2 regions of the Rhodococcus sp. I2R genome follow, and region 2 is predicted to be linked to the other one. Evidence: predicted binding sites of a transcription regulator. Region 2 holds the regulator's gene; the other holds the start of a gene.
The links. The regulator LexA, encoded in region 2, represses DNA repair genes until DNA is damaged. The targets are predictions, from matches to a motif close to CGAACANNTGTTCG.
Positions count from the first base shown of each region.

Region 1 (11,221 bases), on a different contig from region 2:
ATGCATCCAGTTCGGCGGCGGTGCTTCGAGCCCGCTGAGCATCGGCTTTCAGGTTGTCGACGTGTTGGTCGATAGCCGTTCGGTCACCGGCCAAGACCGCTGCGATCTTGTCGAGGGACATGCCGATTTCTCGAAGACGCCGGATGGTCACGGCCCGCTCGATCTGGTCCTTCGAGTAGTAGCGGTAGCCGGAGGATCGGTCCGTACTCTCCGGCACCAATATCGACCCGTCCGAATAGAACCGCAGTGCGCCGGGTGTCAGACCTGTTGCTCGCGCGAATGCACCGATCGTCATCAATTCTGGCGTGGCACGCTGTGTTGCAATCACCTCTTCATCATCGAGGTTCGTGTGGCCCGAAGGTCAAGTGCGCGCTCATAGTTCGGGTGGGTCGAAGTAGTGGTTGCCGTGTGGGTCGGTGGTGTGGATGACGTCATAGGGCAGTTTTTCGGTGCTCCAGAGTTTGCTGGTCTTGAGATTGTGGTGGGTGCGGCAGTAGGGAGCGAGGTTGGCGGCGATGGTCCAGCCGCCGCGGTGGGGGTTGTGATGGTCGAATTCGACGATGTGGTCGAGGTCGCAGCGGCTCGAGGCGATGGTGCAGCCGGGGTGGCGGCAGGTGGGGTATTGGGCGCGGATGTACGTCGCGAGTGCTGTGCCGGGGGTGTAGGTGAGGGCTCCGGGTGGAGGTGTCGGATGACCGCCGTGGCCGTCGGGGTGTTCGGCGTGATCGTGGTGTGGGTCGCCTGCGACGACGGCGCGGTAGTAGTCGGCGAGGCCTGCGGCGGTGGTGGCGGGCGCAGGCGCCCGTGGCGGGTTCGGTGGCGGGTCGGGTAGGTGTCCGGCTGAGAGGGGGCGGGTGCGCCCGAGGATCAGGTCGGGGGTGGTGCTGGCAGGTTCGGGTTCTGCGAGGTCGGCGAGTAGGTCGGTGTCGTAGAGGAACCCGTTGTTGCCGGTGTCGGGGGTGTCGGGTTTCGGGTCGTCGGGGTTCGGGTCGTCGGGGTTCGGGTCGTCTTTGTTGTCGGTGGTGGTGAGGGTTGCTCGGCGTCGGTCGTCAGTGGTTTGTGTGCGGGTGGGTGTGCTCATGCGGGTGGGCAAGTGTGCGGTGTGGCGGTCGTGTTCGGCGGCTGCTGCGGCGAGGAGGTCCGCGAACGGGTCGGGGGTGTGGTGGGGGTCGGTGTGTGGGCGTGGTGGGGTGCCGCAAGTACAGGTGCATTGCGGTGTGTGAACGGTCGATCCTGACGGTGGCGGGTCGGGGTCGGTGAGATCGGTGAGGGTGTCGAGGTATCGGCGGCTGGTGGTGAAGATGATTTGCCAGGTGGCGTCTCGGGCGAGGGTGCGCAGGGTGGTGGGGTCGAGGGGTCCGTAACCGTGGAGGTAGGCGTTGCGGTTGTGCAGGCCGAGGATTGTTTCGAGGTCGGCGGTGATGTGGATGAGGGGGCGGCTGGCGGTGACGGTGGCTCCATGGGGGTAACGGGTGGAGTCCGGTACCGAGGAAGTGGGCTGCGGCGGTAGTGCTCGCCCGCATGGGCAGTGCCCCGGCGCAGACCCGGACCCGGACTCACCACCGGAACCACTGCCTTCGTCTGGGCCACTGCCTTCGTCTGGGCCACTGCCTCCGCCTGGGTCGTTGCCGTCTCCGGCCGGGTTGCTGGGTGTGTCGTCGCTGCTCTGCTCGCCGGTGTTCTCGTCTGTGTCTGTGTCTGTGTCTGTGTAGGGGTGTTGGGCCTCGCAGTGAGGGTGTGTGCAGAGGCAGGTGAGGTGTCCGCCGCGGAGGAGAGCGGTGAAGGCGTCGGCGCGTCGGGTGTCGAGTGGGCGGGGGTCGAGGCCGCAGACGCGGGTGCATTCGGTGTCGAGGAGGGCGGTGAGTTCGGCGGCGTCGCGGGCGCCGAGGACCGCTGACATGCGGGCCATTCCTCGTGGGAGGTGACTGACGCGCACTTTTTTGGTGGTGGAGGCGGCGCGTCGGCGGGCGCGTGTGTCGAACTCGGGGTCGAGGGCGGTGATCATGGCGTCGATTTCTTTGCCGAGCCGGGTGGGGGTGAAGTGGCGTGTGGCGGTGATGATGTCGGGTTCGAGGGCGGCGATGACGGTGGCGGGGGCACCAAGGGTGTGGTCTCGGATAGTGCGTAGAACCTCGAGGCTGATGGTGCCGGCGGTGAACATCTCGCGGTAGACGGGTCTGCTTCCCCACCAGATGTTCAGGTGTGTTTCCACGGTGCCGGCGGGACGGGTGGTAGCGGCTGCGATCTCGGCGATGGCGGAGGTGTGGGTGATGCGTTCGACGTCGAGGCGGGTGGGGATGGTGCTGGGGTCGATGTCGTTGATGCGGGTGTCGTAGAAGTGCGCGGCGGCGGTGATGGATGCGGCGAGGGCGGCGTTGGCGGCGCGGTGGGCGGCGACGGTGTCGGTGAGCAGCCCCGCAATAGGGTCGGGTTCGAAGTCGAGGTCGCGGAGTAGATCGTTGTCGATGCTCACTGGATGGTTCACCTCCGATCTCGACATATGTTCGAACGTTTGTTCGATTACCGAGAACAGTAGAGCACTCCACCGACAGAAACCTGACACCGGTTCAGACTGCGCACAGCCGAGAAGTCCGTTACCAGGTCAGTGTTCGGAGACGACAAATCCCATTCAGGCCGGATGGATGCGCCGCAATCCGAACCATCTGCGGTCAGACGCCAGTTCAGACGTACTGTGGCCAGTTCAATTCCTGTGGAATGGCACCCACCGAACCAGCCGGTACATTCGAGGCATGAGCATCGACTCCCCCGCCCGTCCGCGGCGGCGAACCGGCCGCCTCATCGCGGGCGTTCTTGCGGTGGTGGTCGTGATCGTCGGCGCGGTCCTGTGGATCGCTCCGAGTCGATACTTCCCCTGGGACACCGCCGCATTCCCCGAGGTGGACACCTCGACCTTGACCGCAGAGCAAGCAACGGTCGTCGATCTGCTGAGGCTCGAACACGAGCGGCAGCGGCCGGGAACCTTCTATTCCGAGGGCGTCGAACAAGCGTGGTGTGCCAATTTCGTCAGCTGGATCATGCGCGAGGCCGGCCAGCCGCTGAGCAATCCGAACTCCGGAAGCTGGCGCATCCCCGGCGTGTACACGCTCACCGAGTATTACCAGCAACAAGAGAGATTCGAACCGACCGGCTACGAACCGAGCGTCGGAGACGTTGTTCTGTACGACAACAGCAGCTGGACCGGCCAACACACCAATATCATCGTTGCGGTCGACGGTGACACCGCTACGACAGTGGGCGGCAACGAGTTCGGCAAGATCCGCGTACACACCGTGGACGTCCAGTCCGATTCCGCGATAGTCGGTTTCGGGACCTTGGCCTGATTTCAGCCCAGCTGCTTCTTCTGCACCTTGCCCATGGCGTTGCGAGGTAGGGAGTCCACCACGCGTACTTCTCGCGGCCGCTTGTGCATCGACAGTTCCGAGGCCACCAGGTCGATCAGCACTCGCTCCTCGACACCGGACCCGACGACGAAGGCAACTATTCGCTGACCGAGGTCCTCATCCGGTAGGCCGACCACAGCGACCTCGTCGACACTGGGATGCGCCAGCAGCACTGCCTCGATCTCGCCCGCGCCGACCCGATATCCACCGGTCTTGATGAGATCGGTCGATGCCCGTCCGACGATGCGGTGAAAGCCGTCGGGCTCGATCAGGGCGACATCTCCGGTGTCGAACCAACCGTCCTCGGTGAAGGACTTCGACGTCGCCTCTGGGTTGTTGAGGTACCCGTCGAACAACATGGGTCCCCTGACCTGAAGTGCACCGATCGTTTCCCCGTCGTGCGGCAGGATCTCCCCCGACTCGCCACACAACCGCGTTTCGACGCCTGCCACCGGCGTTCCGACCGAGCCTGGCCGTCGTTCACCGTCGGCGCGGGTACTGATCGTGATGAGAGTTTCGCTCATGCCGTAGCGCTCGATCGGCGCCTGCCCGGTGAGTTCGCGAAGCCTGTCGAACACAGCAACCGGCAGCGGAGCACTGCCGGAGACAAGCAGACGCGCATGTGAGAGTGCTCGCGCCGAGTCCTCGTCGGCAGCAATGCGCGACCACACCGTCGGAACCCCGAAGTACAGCGTTCCTGCCGCAGCGGCATACCGTTCGGGCGTGGGTTTGCCGGTGTGAACCACTGGGCTCCCCACCCGAAGTGGCCCCAGGATGCCGAGGATCAACCCGTGAACGTGGAAGAGCGGAAGGCCGTGCACCAACGTGTCTTTCGACGTCCACTGCCAGGCCTCCGCAAGCGCGTCGAGACCGGCCGCAATTGCCTGCCGTGAGAGCAGCACGCCCTTCGGCGGACCGGTGGTACCCGAGGTGTACAGCACGAACGCGATGGACGACGGATGCGGATCGGGGTAACTGTGCCACGACCGCGCGTGCTGGCGGACGGGTAGCACCTGCAGACCCGCGGTGTTCTCCGGGGCGTCACCCAGCCAGGCTTGCGCGCCCGAATCACGCAGGATGTGCTCAACCTCGGCCACACCGGCATCCGGTGGCACAGGAACCACCGTCACACCCGCGATGAGGCATCCGACGACGGCGAGGACAGTCTTGACCGACGGGGTCGCCAGCACAGCGAGCCGCTCAGCCTGCGAGATCCGCTCGGCAACCGATGTCGCGGCGCCGAGAATATCGCCGCGCGAGAGGGAAATATCCCCGATTGTCACGGCGTCGGGGATGTCGTGTCCGCGGGCGACGGCGAGTGGATTCAAGGAACGAAGCAGCACATGGTTACCGTACAGACATGGATGCCGACGGAATCGACACCGGCGACTACGCCGAGTACATGACGGTGGCGGCCGGGGATCTTCAGCCTGGTGTCTATCTGATCGGGACGGATGCCGAGCACGATGACGACATCGAAGAAGAACTCGAGCGCAATCTGGACACCGCTGGCATCGACGAGGACGAGGACGACGCCGCACACGTCTCCGACGGTGCACCGCGGCTCGTGTACTCGGTGCAGTCCGATGACTTCTGGACGCGAGTGGAGCTTGCCGACCTACGTGCGTCACAGCTGTACGAGGAAGCCCATGCCCGCAATCCCTCGGAGAACGCCGAACCGAAACGCTTCACGACGGTCGAAGCTTTCGGCAGCACCGAGCTCGTCTACATCCTGCGTATCAGGCGTGGGGGCTGGGACATCGGCTAGTGCCCACACCTGACGCCAGTGCCGACATCTCACGCTAGATCGACGACGCGACCGTCCCGACGCCGAGTGCGGCGAGAATTCCCGCGCTGATGCGGTCCAGCCAATCGGTCACCTTGGGCCGTCGCAGGAGTGCGACGGCCCGCGACGCGACCACGGCGAACACACCCATGACCAATGCCGCCACGACCACTTCGACGATGCCCAGTGTCATAGCGCCGGCGAACGTCACGACGGTCAGAAATTGCGGCACCACGGCCAGGTAGAACAACCCGACCTTCGGATTGAGCGCACACGAGAGAACTCCGGCACCGAATGCCGAGCGGGCCGAGGCCGCCACCGGAGTGATCGAATCACCGTCGACCTTCTTCTTGCGCCGGGTCCTGAGTGCACGCACACCCAGGTACAGCAGGTAGAGCCCGCCGAGGATCTTGATGACGCGGTAGGCGGTGGCGGATTGCTCGACGATCGCAGCCAAGCCGACCGCGACCAGCGCCGCCCAGAACAGACCACCGATGGCGACCCCCATCGCCGCCGCCAACCCGGGACGGAGTCCTCCGATGCTGTAGCGAAGCACGAGAAACGAATCTGGGCCCGGCAGGATTGCCAGCAGGAAGCACACGCCGGCGAAACTGAGCAGCAGGCCAAGAGACATGCGGGAATGGAACCACCCGGGCCGAGCCACCGCAAACTGTATATTTCGACGAGGCCGCCTACCTCGAAGACGAATTCTCCGACTGTGCTGCCAACGCAAGACAGAAGACGAATGCACCGATAGCGGCAAAGGCCCAGCCCGGCGGATCACTCATGCCGAGTATCCGAAGTCCAACTGCGATTATGAGGAGCACCAAGATTTGAATGGCGAACGCTGTCCCATATCTGAGCAGCAGAGATCTCACATTCCGAGCAGAGAACTTTTGCACTAAGGCGCCAAACGCTCCGCTGCGGCGTGGATGCGTTCGTCTGTGGCGGTCAACGCGATGCGGACGTGCTGCGACCCGGATGGGCCGTAGAACTCGCCTGGGGCGGTCAGGATGCCGCGCTCGGCGAACCAGTCGACGGTGGTGCGGCACTGTTCGCCGCGGGTGACCCAGAGGTACAGCCCGGCCTCGGAGTGCTCGACGGTGAATCCGGCTCTCTCGATGGCAGCCTTCAACTCGATTCTTCGCGCGCGGTAACGCTCGCGCTGCATCTTCTCGTGCTCGTCGTCGTTCAGCGCGGCGGTCATCGCCGCCTGCACCGGCAGGGGCACGATCATCCCTGCGTGTTTGCGTACCTCGAGGAGGTCTTTCACGAGTGACGGGTCCCCGGTGACAAAGCCCGCTCGGTAGCTCGCCAGGTTCGAGGTCTTCGACAGCGAGTGCACTGCGAGCAGATTCGTATGGTCTCCGTCGCAGACGCGAGGGTCGAGGATCGAGACGGCTTCGGCGTCCCAGGTCAGTCCGAGGTAGCACTCGTCGGAAACGACGACGGCGTCCCGTTCACGTGCCCATGCAACGACCTTGCGCAGGTGCTCGATCGGAAGCACCTTGCCGCTGGGGTTGGACGGCGAGTTGACGAACACCAGCGCTGCGTTTTCCGGGCCGAGCCGGTTGAGACCGTCAGCCCGGGTGATGCGTGCACCCGCGAGCAGTGCACCGACCTCGTAGGTCGGGTAGGCCAGTTCGGGGATGACGACGAGATCGCCTGCGCCGAGTCCGAGGAGAGTCGGCAGCCAGGCGATCATCTCCTTGGTCCCGATGGCGGGGAGGACCGCGTCGGTACCGATGCCCGTGACACCGTAGCGACGCCCGAGCGCGTCGACGGCGGCCGTGCGCAACTCGACGGTACCGATGGTGGTCGGGTACCCGGGTTCGGCGGAGACGGACGCCAGTGCGTCGCGGATGATGTCGGCAACCGGGTCGACGGGTGTGCCGACCGAGAGATTCACGATGCCGTCAGGGTGCGCCTGGGCTGTGTTCTTGGCGGCCGTGAGCGAGTCCCACGGAAAATCGGGCAGAGAGGCCGCGACCGAAATTCTGGCCACTCTCAGATCTCACCCATCAGGACTCGCCCATGGGAGGCAGTGCCTTGATGAACGGCGGATCGTAATCGACCTTGCCGAGCTTGCCGGCTCCACCGGGTGAACCGAGATCGTCGAAGAAGTCGACGTTGGCGCTGACATATCCGTTCCACTGGTCCGGAACATCGTCCTCGTAGAAGATTGCCTCGACGGGGCAGACCGGCTCACACGCGCCACAGTCGACACACTCGTCCGGGTGGATGTACAGCATTCGACCACCCTCGTAGATGCAGTCCACCGGGCATTCTTCGATGCACGCCTTGTCCAGTACATCCACGCACGGTTCTGCAATCGTGTAGGTCACTGCTGCCCTCTGCCTTTCGCATAGTCGATGCCGTAGTCCCGCTGGCCTTCGAGCGCCCTGAGCATCTTAGTATCGCGACGAAGATTTCAGGCAACCAGTGCAGGGTGTCCTCACTTGCTGAGGCGCGCTGTCGGAATGGTCTCGTGGTCCGCCACCCATCGGCGTCCCTGCTCCGCAGCCCGAGACAGTGCGCCGCGTTCGCCGAAGTAGCTGGCGACTCCACCGACCAGCGGGATCGCCGAGATCATGCGGAACACTGTCCTGCTGTGCGGCCGCTTGGCCAGTTCACTCGACACATCCCTGAGCACTGAAGCAACGTCCCACATCGCTCGCAGTAATGCGAACGGACCCCAACTGCGCTCGGGCTGCGGCTCTTCCTCGGCCTCGGGTGTATCCGGGGCCGATGGGTCGATCTCACGTTCGCACAGCACCGAGGCCAACAGTTGCACATGCGCCGACCGATCGGTGACACCGGCCTCTCGCGCGACTGCGACCAGCACCATGGCCTGGTTGGCAAAGCCGAGGAGGTCCTGCAGCGGCAACCGGTTCATCAGTACTCCGAACACGCCGGGGAATGCGACAGCGACAGTGTTGAGCGCGCCGATACGTGCGACCCACCAGTCGGAGCGGGCGTCGGAGTCGAGCTTCTCCCACGCCTCGGTACCCGGAAAGTCCGTGGCGTTCAATGCCGAAGCGAGCGCCCCGAGCACTTTGTCGACGACGGAATCGTCAGCGGTCGCAGTTCTGTGAGTGCGTGCTTTCAGGCCCAGGGGGTCGCGGGCGGCGAGGACGTCCAGCACGGGGTCGATGATGGCGACGGCCCGATAGAGGGCAGAGGCGACGGTGCGATCGTCCATTGCCATCAGAGAAGTCCCACTGCGGGGACGCGGTCCACGAGACCGTAGGTGGTGGTGCGTTCGCGGGCCGGCCGGCCGATGCCTGCCGCGATGTCGTGCAATTCGGCCACGGTCTTCTCCGAACCGTTCTGACTGCCTGCCATGCGTGAAATCGTCTCCTCCATCAGGGTTCCACCGAGGTCGTTCGCTCCCCCGTTCAACATCACCTGTGTACCCGTGGTGCCCAATTTGACCCATGACGTCTGGATGCTGTCGATCCGGCCGTGCAGCATGATCCTGGCCAGCGCGTGGACGGCGCGGTTGTCGCGATTGGTCGGGCCGGGGCGCGAGGCACCGGCGAGATACAGCGGCGAGCTCTGGTGCACGAACGGCAGAGGCACGAACTCGGTGAACCCACCGGTCTTGTCCTGGATTCGTTTGAGCACGTTCAGGTGACCGACCCAGTGGGACGGGTTGTCGACGTGGCCGTACATCATCGTCGACGACGAGCGCAGTCCCACCTCGTGCGCCGTGGTGACCACTTCGATCCATTCGGCTGCGGGTAGCTTGCCCTTGGTCAACACCCAGCGCACCTCGTCGTCGAGGATCTCTGCCGCGGTTCCCGGAATGGTGTCGAGGCCCGCGACCCGCAGTTCGGTCAGCCAATCGCGGATGGACTGCCCGCCCCGCGATGCCCCGTTGACGATCTCCATCGGACTGAAGGCGTGCACGTGCATCGACGGCACACGCTCCTTCACCGCCCGCACCAGATCGGCGTAGCCGGTGACGGGCAACTCGGGGTCGATTCCGCCCTGCATGCACACCTCGGTCGCGCCCGCGGCGTGCGCTTCCCAGGCGCGGTCGGCAACCTCGGCGGTAGAGAGGGTGAAAGCGTCGGCGTCGCCTTTGCGCTGCGCGAACGCACAGAAGCGGCAGCCCGTGTAGCAGATGTTGGTGAAGTTGATGTTCCGGTTCACCACGTAGGTGACGGTGTCTCCGTTGACCTGCTTGCGCAGGTCGTCGGCCAGCGCAGCCACCGCGTCCATACCGGGCCCCTCGGCTGTCGCCAGCGCGAGATATTGCTCGTCGGACAGTCCCGCAGGATCTTTCTCGGCAGCTGTCAGCGCTGCTACCAGATCGCGGTCGACGCGCTCGAGGCCGGCAAGATCGCGGACCTGTTCACGAATGGACTCCCAGTCGCCGAAGGCATTGGCCAAGTCCGAACGGGTCTCGGTGTTTCGGCCGTCGGTGTCGATCTCGGTGTTCAGATCGACGCGGCCAGAGGACACCCATTCCTCGTCGGGTTCCTGCCAGGGCAGTCCCGTCGGTGTCACCTCGGCGCGCGCCATCCCCGTCTCCGGATCCGTCAACGCTCGCACGTGCGCTGCGATGCGCGGATCGATCCACGGCGACCCGGCGAGCACGTACTGAGGTTGCGCCGCTGTCCGTTCGACGAGGGTGTAGCCCGCTGCCGAGCTGAGCTCGGCGAGGGTGTCGAGGTTGGGCCACGGGCGCTCCGGATTGACATGGTCGGGGGTCAGCGGAGAGACACCACCCCAATCGTCGACGCCGGCTCCGAGCAGGGCCGCGGTCTCCGCCGCTTCCACGAGGTTCGGCGGCGCCTGAATCCGCATCGCCGGTCCGAGCAGGAGACGGGTCACGGCGATGGTGGCGAGAAATTCTTCCAGTCCCGCGTCAGGTGTGCCACGCATCGCAGTGTCGCTCTTGGCCAGAAAATTCTGCACGATGATTTCCTGCACATGCCCGAAAGCTTTGTGTGCCTTCCGGATAGCCATGATCGACTCGGCGCGGTCGCGGATAGTCTCTCCGATGCCGACGAGAATGCCCGTCGTGAACGGGATGCTGAGCCGTCCGGCGTCGGTCAGCGTCCGCAGCCGGACCTCGGGGTCTTTGTCCGGGCTGCCGTAGTGGGCCTGCCCTTTTTCTTCGAACAGACGCCGCGAGGTCGTCTCGAGCATCATGCCCATCGACGGTGCGACGGGCTTGAGCCTGGACAGCTCCTGCCACGACATCACCCCCGGGTTCAGGTGCGGCAGCAGACCCGTCTCCTCGAGCACCTTGATCGCCATCGCGCGCACGTAATCGAGCGTGGAGTCGTACCCGCGCGAATCAAGCCACTCCTTCGCCTCCGGCCAGCGATCCTCGGGCCTGTCACCGAGAGTGAACAGTGCTTCTTTGCAACCGAGTTCGGCGCCCTTGCGGGCCACCTCGACGATTTCGTCGGGGTCCATGAACAGGCCGTGGCCCCCAGAATCGACGCCAGCGCGAATCTTGCCGGGCACCGTGACGAACGTGCAGTAGTGGCACTTGTCCCGGCACAAGCGTGTGATCGGGATGAACACCTTGCGCGAATAGCTGACGGTCTTGTCCCGACCCGCCTCCAGCAGACCCGCATCACGAACCCGCGACGCCGACGCCATCAGATCCATCAGATCCTCGCCCCTGGCGTGCAGCAGCACGGTGGCCTCGTCGACGTTGAGAGCGACACCTTCACGGGCGCGGCGCAGAACGCGACGCATGGCGGACGGGGCGGGAGCTTTCTCTTCATCGCGTGCAGTTACAGATGCGGGATCGGGCAGCATGGTCACCAGTCGATCATGCTCCTCCGACACTCGGGCGTGCCACCGGAGGGGGTAGTACCACTACGTTGTAGGCATGATCACGATGACCGACCCAGCGTGGCGTCCGAGTCCCCGTGCCAAGCAATTGTGGGCGATCAATGCAGCTCTGATGTGGCTTCCGCTGTTCTTGGCTCAGCTCGTGTGGGCGGTGATCGCCGGTGATGTGACGACGTGGCCGCACGTGGCCGTGTTCGCAGCGTCCGTGGTTGTG
Region 1 covers NZ_JAHUTG010000010.1:94,634-105,854, forward strand. Annotated here, with positions in the region: gene KVY23_RS12600 (MerR family transcriptional regulator) at 1-328, opposite strand, end outside; gene KVY23_RS12605 (HNH endonuclease signature motif containing protein) at 374-2,473, opposite strand; gene KVY23_RS12610 (CHAP domain-containing protein) at 2,751-3,341, shown strand; gene KVY23_RS12615 (acyl-CoA synthetase) at 3,344-4,744, opposite strand; gene KVY23_RS12620 (hypothetical protein) at 4,762-5,169, shown strand; gene KVY23_RS12625 (LysE family translocator) at 5,204-5,821, opposite strand; gene dapC (succinyldiaminopimelate transaminase) at 6,089-7,192, opposite strand; gene fdxA (ferredoxin) at 7,209-7,532, opposite strand; gene KVY23_RS12640 (hypothetical protein) at 7,643-8,389, opposite strand; gene KVY23_RS12645 (bifunctional FO biosynthesis protein CofGH) at 8,395-10,971, opposite strand; gene KVY23_RS12650 (PH domain-containing protein) at 11,045-11,221, shown strand, end outside.
Region 1: KVY23_RS12605 (HNH endonuclease signature motif containing protein) is a predicted target of LexA. The motif match lies at 2,506-2,519, and genes of this name have one in related genera.

Region 2 (11,221 bases):
CGCATTCGATGCCGACGGCAATCTTCTTCTCGCGTCCGAGGCTGCCGGCGGACCGATGCCGCCGATCCTCGTCCTCGAGGACGCGACATCGTTGGTTCGGTCCGACAGTGCCGCTGTAGGAGAGCCGAATACGAGCGAGGCGACGACAGAGCTCGAGGGTCCATCGGATTCCCGATGGACCCTCGGTGCTCTGGCCGTCGCCGCTGTTCTGATACTCGGTTCGATCGCCTACGCCGTCAGATCAGCACTGCGCCGCCGCTGATTTTCGATACTGCTGAATTTCGATACCCGCTCGAGATTGCAGCTCAGGCGTCCAGATCGGACGCGACGAGTCCGGCGATCTTGTCGAGTGCCGCCTGGTCCTCGCTCTCGACGGTGACCTCGGTGCCCTTGGTGGCGCCGAGAGTCATGATCATCAGCGCCGAGCCGGCGTCGACCGGCTCCTGATCTTCCACCGCGAGTGTGACGTCCACGCCGGAATCGGCGACCGCCTCCGCGATCAGCGCTGCTGGGCGTGCATGCAGACCGATGGCGGATCCGACGGTGACTGTGGTGCTGGGCATGGTGAACTCCTGTTCGTTGGTATGTGGTGGTCGATAGGCGTCAGGCGGAAACGAGATCGGGGTCGAGCACGTCGTCGGTGGGGCTGTTCTTCCCCTTGAGGAACTGCTTGGCGAACACGACGAGGAAAGCAGACAGGAGGGTTCCCGCGATGAGAGCCAAGACGAACCACAGGAACTTCCCGATCGCGAAGAACACGATGAGGCCGCCGTGCGGTGCGCTCAGGGTCACATCGGTGGCCATGATGAGTGCGCCGGTGAGTGCGCCGCCGGCCATCATGGACGGGATGACGCGCAGCGGGTCAGCTGCGGCGAAAGGAATGGCACCCTCGGTGATGAATGCTGCACCGAGGAACCAGGCAGCTTTGCCGTTTTCGCGTTCGGCCTCGGTGAACAGCTTGGGCCGGACAACCGAGGCCAGTGCCATCGCGAGGGGTGGAACCATACCGGCGGCCATCACGGCGGCCATGATGCGCAGCGACGCGACGTCGGTGATGACGAGCCCTGCCGTGGCGAATGCGTAGGCAGCTTTGTTGACCGGTCCACCGAGGTCGAAGCACATCATCAGGCCGAGGATGATGCCCAGGATGATGATCGATGCACCAGTGAGTCCGTTGAGCCAGTCGGTGAGTCCACTCGTGATGGCGGCCAGCGGCTTGCCGAGGACGAGGAACATCAGTCCGCCGACGATCAAGGTGGCGAACAGCGGGATGATGACCACCGGCATGAGTCCACGCAGCAGGGCCGGAATCTTCCACTTGCTGATCCAGAGTGCCACGAAGCCTGCGATCAGGCCACCGACGAGGCCGCCGATGAAGCCGGCTCCGACGAACACTGCCACCGCGCCTGCCGTGAAGCCCGGTGCGAGACCGGGTCTGTCGGCGATGGCGTAGGAAATGTAGCCGGCGAGAGCGGGAACGAGGAAGCTGAACGACAGCGCGCCGATCTGGAACAGAACGGCTCCGAGGTACGCCCTCATGCCGCCGTCGGGAAGCTCCGCCAACGAGTTGTCGATGACGATGTCACTGGCATTGTCGGAAATTTCGTATCCGCCGAGGAGGAAGCCGAGCGCGATGAGCAGACCACCGGCAGCAACGAACGGGATCATGTAGCTGACACCGGTCAGCAGGATCTGCCGAATTCGGGTGCCCCAGCCCAATTCTCCTGCGCTACTGGCGCTCGTCGCTGCCGAGGCGTCGCCGGCGACTGTGGCTGCATTCGGGTCCTCGGAGGCGCGGAGCGCTTCGGCCACCATCACATCCGGTTCGTTGATGGCACGTTTGACGCCCGAGGAGACGACGGGTTTGCCGCCGAACCTCTCCTTGCCTTTGACGCCGACGTCGGTGGCGAAGATGACGGCTGCAGCGCTCGCGATGAGCGCGGGATCGAGGGGCGTGCTGCCGCTCGAACCCTGCGTCTCCACGTGAACGGTGACTCCTGCCCTGTCCCCGGCGGCGACGAGGGAGTCGGCTGCCATGTAGGTGTGGGCGATGCCCGTCGGGCACGCGGTTACGGCGACGATGTGCCGGGCTGCCTCGGTGGGCGCGTCGACGACCGTCGCGGACGAGACTCCCGCTGCTGGCGATCCGGCAGGGGCCTTCGCCTCGGAGGTGCTGGCGACCTTCTTGGCCGGGGGATTGATCACCGCGTCCACGAGCGCGACCACGGCGGCTGCCGTCGGGGCCTCTCGCAGCGATGCCACGAACTCCGGTTTGACGAGTGCGCGCGCCAGACTCGACAGCAGCTTCATGTGTGCCGAACCGGCTCCCTCTGGTGCGGCGATGAGGAAGACCAGATCGGCGGGGCCGTCGGGGGCCCCGAAGTCGACCTTCGGGTTGAGACGTGCGAAACCGAGCGATGCCGTGGTGACGGCCTCGGACCGGCAGTGCGGAATGGCGATGCCGCCGGGAAGGCCGGTGGCGGACTGGGCTTCGCGGGCGAGGGCGGCGTCGCGCAGAGGGGCTGCATCGGTGGCGCGGCCTGCCCCTGCCAGCACTTCGGAGAGCCGTTCGATGACGGACTCTGTGGACTCGCCGAGATCCGCATCGAGGAGGATCAGCTCCTCCGCGATGATCGCGGGATCGTGTGAGGGTGTGGACATGACGGCTCCTAAGAGAGTGTCGACGAACTTGGTTGGCTTGCTTCGGACGAAGTACTTTCGGGTGCCGTAGCGGGTGAATCGAGTGCTCGCACCGTTACGGCTTCCGGGTGCGTCTGATCGGGGTTGGGAAGTGATGTGCCGGGAAGCGCCGTTGCTGCGGTTCCGTAGGCGACCGCTCGGCGGAGGCGGTCGGCAGGTGAGGATCGTTCGATGTCCGCAAGGATGTACCCGGCAAGGGAGGAATCTCCGGCACCGACCGTGCTGATCGCGTCGATCGCCGGCGGTGTGGCAAACCAGGCTCCTTCCGGTGTCACGAGGACCGCTCCGGCGGCGCCCAGGGTCGCCAATACTGCGCCCACTCCTCGGGAGAGCAGGATTCGCCCGGCGTCGACCGCGGCTGTGGGGTCTCCCGACTCGGCGGCCCGTTCGAGGTGCTGACCGTCGACCCCGGTGAGCTGTGCCAGCTCCTCGGAATTCGGCTTGATCAGATCGGGGGCAGCGCCCGGGAACGCCTCGGCGAGTGCGAGCAGGGGAGCATCGGAGGTGTCGACGGCCACCTTGCAAGATGTGTTGCGCAGGGCTTGGACGAGTTCGGCGTACCAGCCGACCGAGATCCCGGGCGGAAGCGAGCCGGACAACACCACCCAGGTGGCGTCCCTGCCGAGATCGAGCACGACGTCGAACAGTTCGCGTCGGGTCGACGGGGTGATGGTCGCACCGGGCTCGTTGATCTTGGTGGTTGTACCGCCGGGCTCGCTGACCGTGATGTTCGTCCGCGCGGTGCCGCTGGTCGGGATGGCGCAGTAGCGCACGCCCGTCGCGGTCAGCGCTTCCAGAATGGGGTCCCCCTCGGCGGCGGGCAGAACTGCCATGGCCTGAACCCCGGACGCAGTCAGGACCCGTGCGACGTTCACTCCCTTGCCGCCGGGTTCGCTCACCGTCGACAGTGCGCGATGGACGCCACCTCGGGTCAGTTGGGATTCGAGTGCGACGGTGCGGTCGATGCTCGGATTGGCGGTCAGTGTGACGATCATGCGATCACCACCTCGATTCCTTGGTCGGTCAGACTCTTGTGATCGTTGTCGTCGATGCCGTCGTCGGTGATGAGCACGTCGATGTCGTCGAGACGGGCGAAACTCACCAGGTGCTCGCGTCCGATTTTCGACGAATCCGCCAGCACGACCACGTGGTTTGCGCTCCGAACCATCGCGCGCTTGACGGCAGCCTCGTCACTGTCCGGAGTGGACAGGCCATGTCCGAGGCTCAGTGCATTGGTGCCGATGAACGCGACGTCCGTTCTCAGCCAGGCAAGGGCGGCGAGGGCCTCCTCGCCGACAGCGGCCTGGGTGGTGCCTCGGACCCGGCCACCGAGCATGCGCAGCTTGATTCCAGGGAGTGAGGCGACCCGAGCGCCGATGGGCACCGAGTTCGTGATGAGGATGAGTTCACGTTCGCTCGACAGCAGAGCGGCAAGACGGCCCGTGGTGGTGCCGGCGTCGAGCACCGTGCTTCCTCCAGGCGGGGGGAGGAAGTCCAGAGCAGCCGCGGCGATGGCGTCCTTCTGCTCGGCACGCGTGTACTCACGTTCCCCGACGCCGGGCTCGGTCGCCGTCAGAGCCGACGCGGGTACTGCACCGCCGTGGACTCGGCGAACTACTCCCAGACGATCCAGTACGGCGAGGTCACGTCGGACCGTCTCGGTGGTTACCCCATAGGTCGAGGAAAGGTCGGCGACGGAGATGCGGCCGCGAGTGCTGATCAACTCTGCGATGGCCTGTTGCCGTTCTTCTGGGTACACCTGCGCCTCCCTCCACGTTGTTGTTGGTTTATGTTGTTTTACGCCCGTATATGTTGACATGTCAAGAGCAACGAGTAATCTTGATCACAACAGGTCGATAAAATTGCGTCGGCCACAGCAGCAAGGCCAGAACTATCAGTCCGAGGAGGACGCATGACCGGATCGCTTCGGGCGAACGCTGACGGAACCGACACCGCGGCAGGGGAGAATCGCACAGCAACCCAAGGCACGCAGGGCATCCCGCTCTCGGGATCGAAAGTGCTGCGCGGCACTCCGGTCGTTCCCGGTGTGGGATACGGACCCGTGATTCGGCCGGGCAGTCGCCCTGACGTCCCTACGGACACTTCGGTGATCGAGGAGGACGCACGCGAGGCCGAACTCGAGCGTTTCCGCACGGCAGCTGCGGTCGTCGCCGGAAGGCTGCGCGGACGAGCAGAGCTCGCGACCGGCGCTGCATCGGAGGTGCTCTCCGCGAACGCGGCGATGGCGCAGGATCGCGGCTGGTTACGCGCCGCCGAGAAACTGATCGGAACCGGCACGTCTGCGACATCGGCGACCGATGCAGCGACCGAGCAGTTCGCGGCGATGTTCATCAAGCTCGGGGGGCTGATGGCTGAACGCGTCACCGATCTACGCGATATCCGCGACCGAGTGATCGCAGAGATTCTGGGAGTGTCCGAGCCGGGCGTGCCCACACCGAGCGTGCCCTCGGTACTTGTGGCCGATGACCTGGCGCCCGCCGACACTGCCGGCCTCGACCCCGAGCTGATCGTTGGGCTCGCTACCTCGCTGGGTGGCCCCACCAGTCACACCGCGATCATCGCCCGCCAACTCGGAATCCCGTGCGTGGTCGCCGTCGCCGAACTCGACGACGTGCCCGAGGGAACGCCCGCGGTTGTCGACGGGATCACCGGAGACATCGTCCTCGAGCCGAACCGGGACCGTGCCGAGTCTGCAGTGGCAGCTGCCCGAGCCGAGCTGGAGCGGGTGTCGGGGTGGTCCGGACCGGGTGCCACATCCGATGGACACGCAGTGGACATCCTCGCCAATGTTCAGGATGGCGCGGGGGCCCGCGCAGCGCGCAAGTCGGCAGCGGAGGGTATCGGTCTCTTCCGCACCGAGCTGTGTTTCCTCGATCGCGACAGTGAGCCGACCGTCGACGAGCAAGCCGAGATCTACGGCGAGGTGCTGACGGCGTTCGCGGGCTGCAAGGTTGTCGTCCGAACCCTCGACGCTGGTTCGGACAAGCCCCTGCGCTTCGCCAATCATGCCGACGAAGCAAACCCGGCCCTGGGGATTCGCGGAATTCGCATAGCGGAGAACAACAGGGGGATACTCCACCGCCAGCTCGACGGCATCGCCGCAGCCGCAGCAGCCACCGGTTCCGCCCCGTGGGTGATGGCGCCGATGATCGCCACCTCAGCGGAAGCGGCAGCGTTCGCCGCCGACGCACGCGAGCGTGGATTGAAGCCGGGCGTCATGATCGAGATCCCCGCTGCTGCGCTGCTGGCAGAGCACATTCTCGAACATGTGGACTTCTTGTCGATCGGGACCAACGATCTCGCCCAGTACACGATGGCCGCCGACCGAATGTCCTCCCAACTCGCCTCGTTGACCGACCCGTGGCAGCCGGCTGTCATCACCCTGGTTGCGCACACCGCGAAGGCAGGGGCGGCGGTAGGCAAGCCCGTGGGAGTCTGTGGTGAAGCCGCCGCCGATCCGCTACTGGCGTGCGTGCTCGTGGGGCTGGGCGTCACCTCGCTGTCCGCCGCCTCCGCGGCAGTGGCGCACGTCGGTGCGAAACTGTCCTCGGTGACGTTCGCGCAGTGCAAGCAAGCGGCGGCCGCAGCGCTCTCCACCGACAGCGCTGCGGCAGCGCGAGCTGCGGCCGGTGCCGTCCTCGACTGACATCGGCTCTAGTATTCGGTTCCGTGAGCAACTTCGGGTGGACCCTGCACGGCAACGGAAAGAGCGTCGCAGCAGGGGCAGTGGTGGAACCGGATCAGCGCTTGACGTGGCCGCGCACCATCGGAATCGGTATGCAGCACGTCATTGCCATGTTCGGTGCCACCCTCCTGGTCCCCACAGTGACGGGATTTCCGGTCACCACCACGCTGCTCTTCTCCGGCATCGGAACCGCGCTCTTCCTGATCATCACCCGCGGGCGGGTTCCCAGCTATCTCGGATCGTCGTTCGCGTTCATCGCGCCCCTGACCGCCACTCAGGCATCCGGGGCGGCAGCGCAACTCGGCGCTGTCATGTCGGTCGGAATAGTGCTGGCCGGTGTCGGATTCGTGGTCCGATTCGCGGGCAGCCGGGTCATCGAGGCGGTCATGCCACCGGTGGTGACCGGTGCAGTAGTCGTGCTCATCGGACTGAACCTCGCGCCGGCGGCCACGTCGTCGTTCGAGGCGCAGCCGCTGGTCGCTGCGGTGACATTGTTCGCCATTCTTCTCGTGACCGTCGCCGGGCCAGGGATGCTCGGACGGCTGGGGATCTTGGTCGGGGTCGTGCTCGGTTGGGTCTTCGCCGCCATCACCGGGCAGATCGACGACACCAGACTCGGTGCCATGCGCGACGCGGCCTGGATCGGTATTCCCGAGTTCCGCGGGCCGACGTTCGAGCTGTCCGTCGTGCTCATCGCTCTACCGGTGGTGATCGTGCTCGTCGCGGAGAACGTGGGTCACGTCAAGGCAGTGGCCGCGATGACCGGCAAGTCACTCGACGATGTGGCCGGTGACGCCCTCATCGCCGACGGTCTCGCCACCACCCTCGCGGGCGCTGGCGGAGGCTCGGGTACTACGACGTACGCCGAGAACATCGGCGTCATGGCAGCCACTCGCGTCTGCTCCACCGCCGCCTACTGGGTGGCCGCCGCGACTGCCGTCGTGCTGGCATTTTCCCCGAAATTCGGTGCTCTCGTCTTCACCGTTCCGGACGGAGTCATCGGCGGAGCCACCCTCGTGCTCTACGGTCTGATCGGTCTCCTCGGGGTACGGATCTGGACCGACAGTGAGGTCGATTTCACCGATCCCGTCAACCTCACGGTCGTCGCCGCTGCGCTCGTCGCCGGAATCGGCGATCTGACACTGACGATAGGTTCGATCGAACTAGGCGGGATCGCCTGGGGATCGGTCGGAATACTCGTCGGGTATCCGGTGATGCGGGCGCTCAGCAGAGGTGTGACTCGCTAAACGGGTCACCGATCACGCACGGCTCGGTCATCGACCGAGCCGTGCTCACAGTCGTAGTGTCGAGGTATATCACCGGCGGCGGTGTTGTTGCCGACCGGGAAAGCCCCTCGAAGGAGAGATGTAGTGGACCGCACACTGTTCGAGCCCGAGCACGACCTCTTTCGTGAGTCGTACCGCAAATTTCTGGCCCAGCACGTAGCGCCCAACCACGCGAAGTGGGAAGAGCAGAACATCGTCGACCGCGGCGTCTGGGTCGAAGCCGGCAAGCAAGGGTTCCTGGGCACCGCTGTTCCCGAGGAATTCGGTGGCGGGGGAGTCAAGGACTTCCGCTACAACACCATCCTCACCGAGGAAACCACACGTGGTGGGTACAGCGGCATCGGCTTCACGCTGCACAATGACGTCGTTGCGCCGTACCTCATCGACCTGTGCAATGAGGAACAGAAGCAGCGGTGGCTGCCCGGATTCTGCTCGGGCGAGCTGATCACCGCAATTGCGATGACCGAGCCGGGAACCGGTAGCGACCTGCAAGGCATCAAGACCCGCGCAGTCCGCGATGGCGACGAATGGGTCCTCAACGGCTCGAAGACCTTCATCACCAACGGAATCAACGCCGACCTGGTGATCGTCGTTGCGTGCACCGATCCGGACAAGGGCGCCCAGGGATTCAGCCTGCTCGTGGTCGAGCGCGACATGCCCGGTTTCGAGCGAGGCCGCAACCTCGACAAGATCGGTATGAAGGCTCAGGACACCGCCGAACTCAGCTTCACCGACGTCCGTGTTCCGGCGGCCAATCTTCTCGGCGACGAGGGCATGGGCTTCATCTACCTCATGCAGAACCTGCCTCAGGAGCGTCTGTCCATCGCCGTGGTGGCAGCGGCCGCAATGGAATCCGCGCTGGAGATGACCATCCAGTACTGCCGCGACCGCAAGGCCTTCGGCAAGTCGATCGGCAAGTTCCAGAACACACGTTTCGTGCTGGCCGAACTTGCCACCGAAACCACCGCGACACGCATCATGGTTGACAAGTTCGTCGAACTCCTCAACGCCGGCACGCTGACGGTGCAGGAAGCCGCGATGGCGAAGTGGTGGACCACCGAGAATCAGGTCCGGCTCATCGATCGATGCCTGCAGTTGCACGGCGGCTACGGCTACATGAAGGAATACCCCATAGCCAAGGCCTACATGGATTCGCGTGTGCAGACCATCTACGGCGGCACCACGGAAATCATGAAGGAAATCATCGGCCGAGGACTCGATCTCTGAGTTTTCGAAAGACGCAAACCTGAACGACGAGCAGGGGCTCGGCAACCACATTGCTGCCGAGCCCCTGCTCGTTTCAGGCCGACCTGTGTTTGGTCAGAGTTTGCGCATGACGGTGACGACCTTGCCGAGGATCGCCGCATCGTTGCCCGGTATGGGATCGAACAACGGGTTGTGCGGCATCAGCCACACTTCGCCTTTGCTGCGCTTGAACGTCTTTACCGTCGCCTCACCCTCGATCATCGCCGCCACGATGTCACCGTTGTCGGCCACGCTCTGCTGACGAACCACCACCCAGTCACCGTCGCAGATCGCGGCGTCGATCATCGACTCACCGACGACCTTGAGCAGGAACAGTGAGCCCTGGCCCACGAGTTCGCGCGGCAACGGGAACACATCCTCCACAGCTTGCTCGGCCAGAATCGGCCCGCCCGCGGCGATACGCCCCAGAACCGGAACGAACGTGGGTGTGGGGAGCTGTTCCTCGGCGGGCGCCGAACCGTCGGCAACCGCCGCGGCGTGGTCTGCCTGGACCTCGTCGAGTCCGCGCACATCCACTGCGCGTGGGCGATTGGGATCGCGCCGCAGGAATCCCTTGCGCTCGAGAGTGCGCAACTGATGAGCCACCGAGGACGTGGACGTCAGACCCACGGCGTCACCGATCTCACGAATGCTCGGCGGGTATCCGCGTTCGGTGACCGACGCCCTGATGACCTCGAGTACCTTGCGCTGACGCTCCGTCAGTCCGGCGCTGACATCGGTGCCTTCACCCTCGAACGCTTTCGCAGTGGGGACGGCAGCAGGCTTTCCCGCGGGCTTGCCTGCCGACTTGGTCGATTTCGGTGTCGACTTCGGTGAGACGGTCGATTTCGGTGACCCTGACGAGGTCTCGTCTTTCATTCCTGCGTCCTCCTGCGTCGTGGCTGTAGCTGAAGCTCGAGTGCGACCTGAGCTGGCCGGGTGGTGTGGATGTGGCGTGTGGCTTCTGACACGAACTTAGCCCGTCGACGCTGTTCGATCAAACATCTGTTCGATCCGTGTCGCGTTTTCTACTGACTTTGTCGGAGCTGCGTGATAGAACTTCGAACAAGCGTTCATCGAACGCCTGATCGAATACACCCTTCGATCATGTCCACTCCAGTGGAGGTTCTCATGAGCATCACGACCGAGCGGCGTGTCAGTGCGCACCGTGGCAGTACACATAGGGGGAGTGCTGTTCGTCGGCGTCCCACCCCGCAGCGCCGGCGCTACCTGCACACGAGCGCGCCGCAGGGAGTGGTGCGCGGGCACCGCGAGGCGTGTGTGGAGGACAGGAGCCCGCAGACGCTGTCGTGGACTGCAACCGTCCTCGGTGTTCTCGCCACCGCCGTGGTGCTGTTGGCGTTCGTCGCTGTCGCGAATCTGCGCGCAGGCTCGATCGAGTCCGCACCGCAGGTAGGTGTCGCCGTCGTTCAGCAGGGCGAGACGCTCAGCGACGTCGCTCAGCGCATCGCACCGGGAGTGCCAGTGCAGGATGTGGTCGACAGCATGCTCGAACTGAACGGCCTCGCCGGCGCGTCGGTGTCCCAGGGCCAGCAACTGGTGATTCCAGCCACATCCGGCCGGTAGCGCCGATCATGACCGTGCGCGTCCCAGATCCGGTGTGCCGAGAGCTCCGCGTCTCGGGTGATCGAGGTGCGTACGTGAGGCTCCGAGTATCCTCGATGCCCGTACCCCTCGAGAGTGATCCCAGGGAGTGCATCGGCTACGACGGAGGCTCCTTCATGCATTGCCCGTTCTGCAGGCACCCCGACTCTCGCGTGGTCGACTCACGCGAGGCGGACGAGGGGCAAGCAATCCGCCGCCGACGCTCGTGCCCGGAATGTGGTCGTCGGTTCACCACAGTCGAGACCGCCGTGCTGGCCGTCGTCAAGCGCAGCGGGGTTACCGAGCCTTTCTCGCGTGAAAAGGTCGTCAAGGGTGTTCGACGCGCCTGCCAGGGGCGAGACGTGGACAACGACGCGTTGAACCTGCTGTCGCAGAAGGTGGAGGACGCTGTACGCGCCTCCGGTTCGGCCGAAATCCCCAGCCACGAGGTCGGGTTGGCCATTCTCGGTCCACTACGTGATCTGGACGAGGTGGCGTACCTGCGGTTCGCCTCCGTGTATCGGTCCTTCAGCTCGGCCGAGGACTTCGAGAAGGAGATCCAGGACCTACGCGCGCACCGCGAGTCGTCCGCGGTCGAATGACCCGCGTAGTCGCGAGGTGTCATCGGCGAAGTCACGCGCACATTCGCCGATATCAATCCGGCTGACTGCGGCCTGAG
Region 2 covers NZ_JAHUTG010000001.1:80,600-91,820, reverse strand. Annotated here, with positions in the region: gene KVY23_RS00375 (hypothetical protein) at 1-262, shown strand, start outside; gene KVY23_RS00370 (HPr family phosphocarrier protein) at 306-563, opposite strand; gene KVY23_RS00365 (fructose-specific PTS transporter subunit EIIC) at 604-2,661, opposite strand; gene KVY23_RS00360 (1-phosphofructokinase family hexose kinase) at 2,670-3,695, opposite strand; gene KVY23_RS00355 (DeoR/GlpR family DNA-binding transcription regulator) at 3,692-4,459, opposite strand; gene ptsP (phosphoenolpyruvate--protein phosphotransferase) at 4,613-6,367, shown strand; gene KVY23_RS00345 (uracil-xanthine permease family protein) at 6,391-7,653, shown strand; gene KVY23_RS00340 (acyl-CoA dehydrogenase family protein) at 7,777-8,919, shown strand; gene lexA (transcriptional repressor LexA) at 9,013-9,816, opposite strand; gene KVY23_RS00330 (LysM peptidoglycan-binding domain-containing protein) at 10,045-10,524, shown strand; gene nrdR (transcriptional regulator NrdR) at 10,680-11,144, shown strand.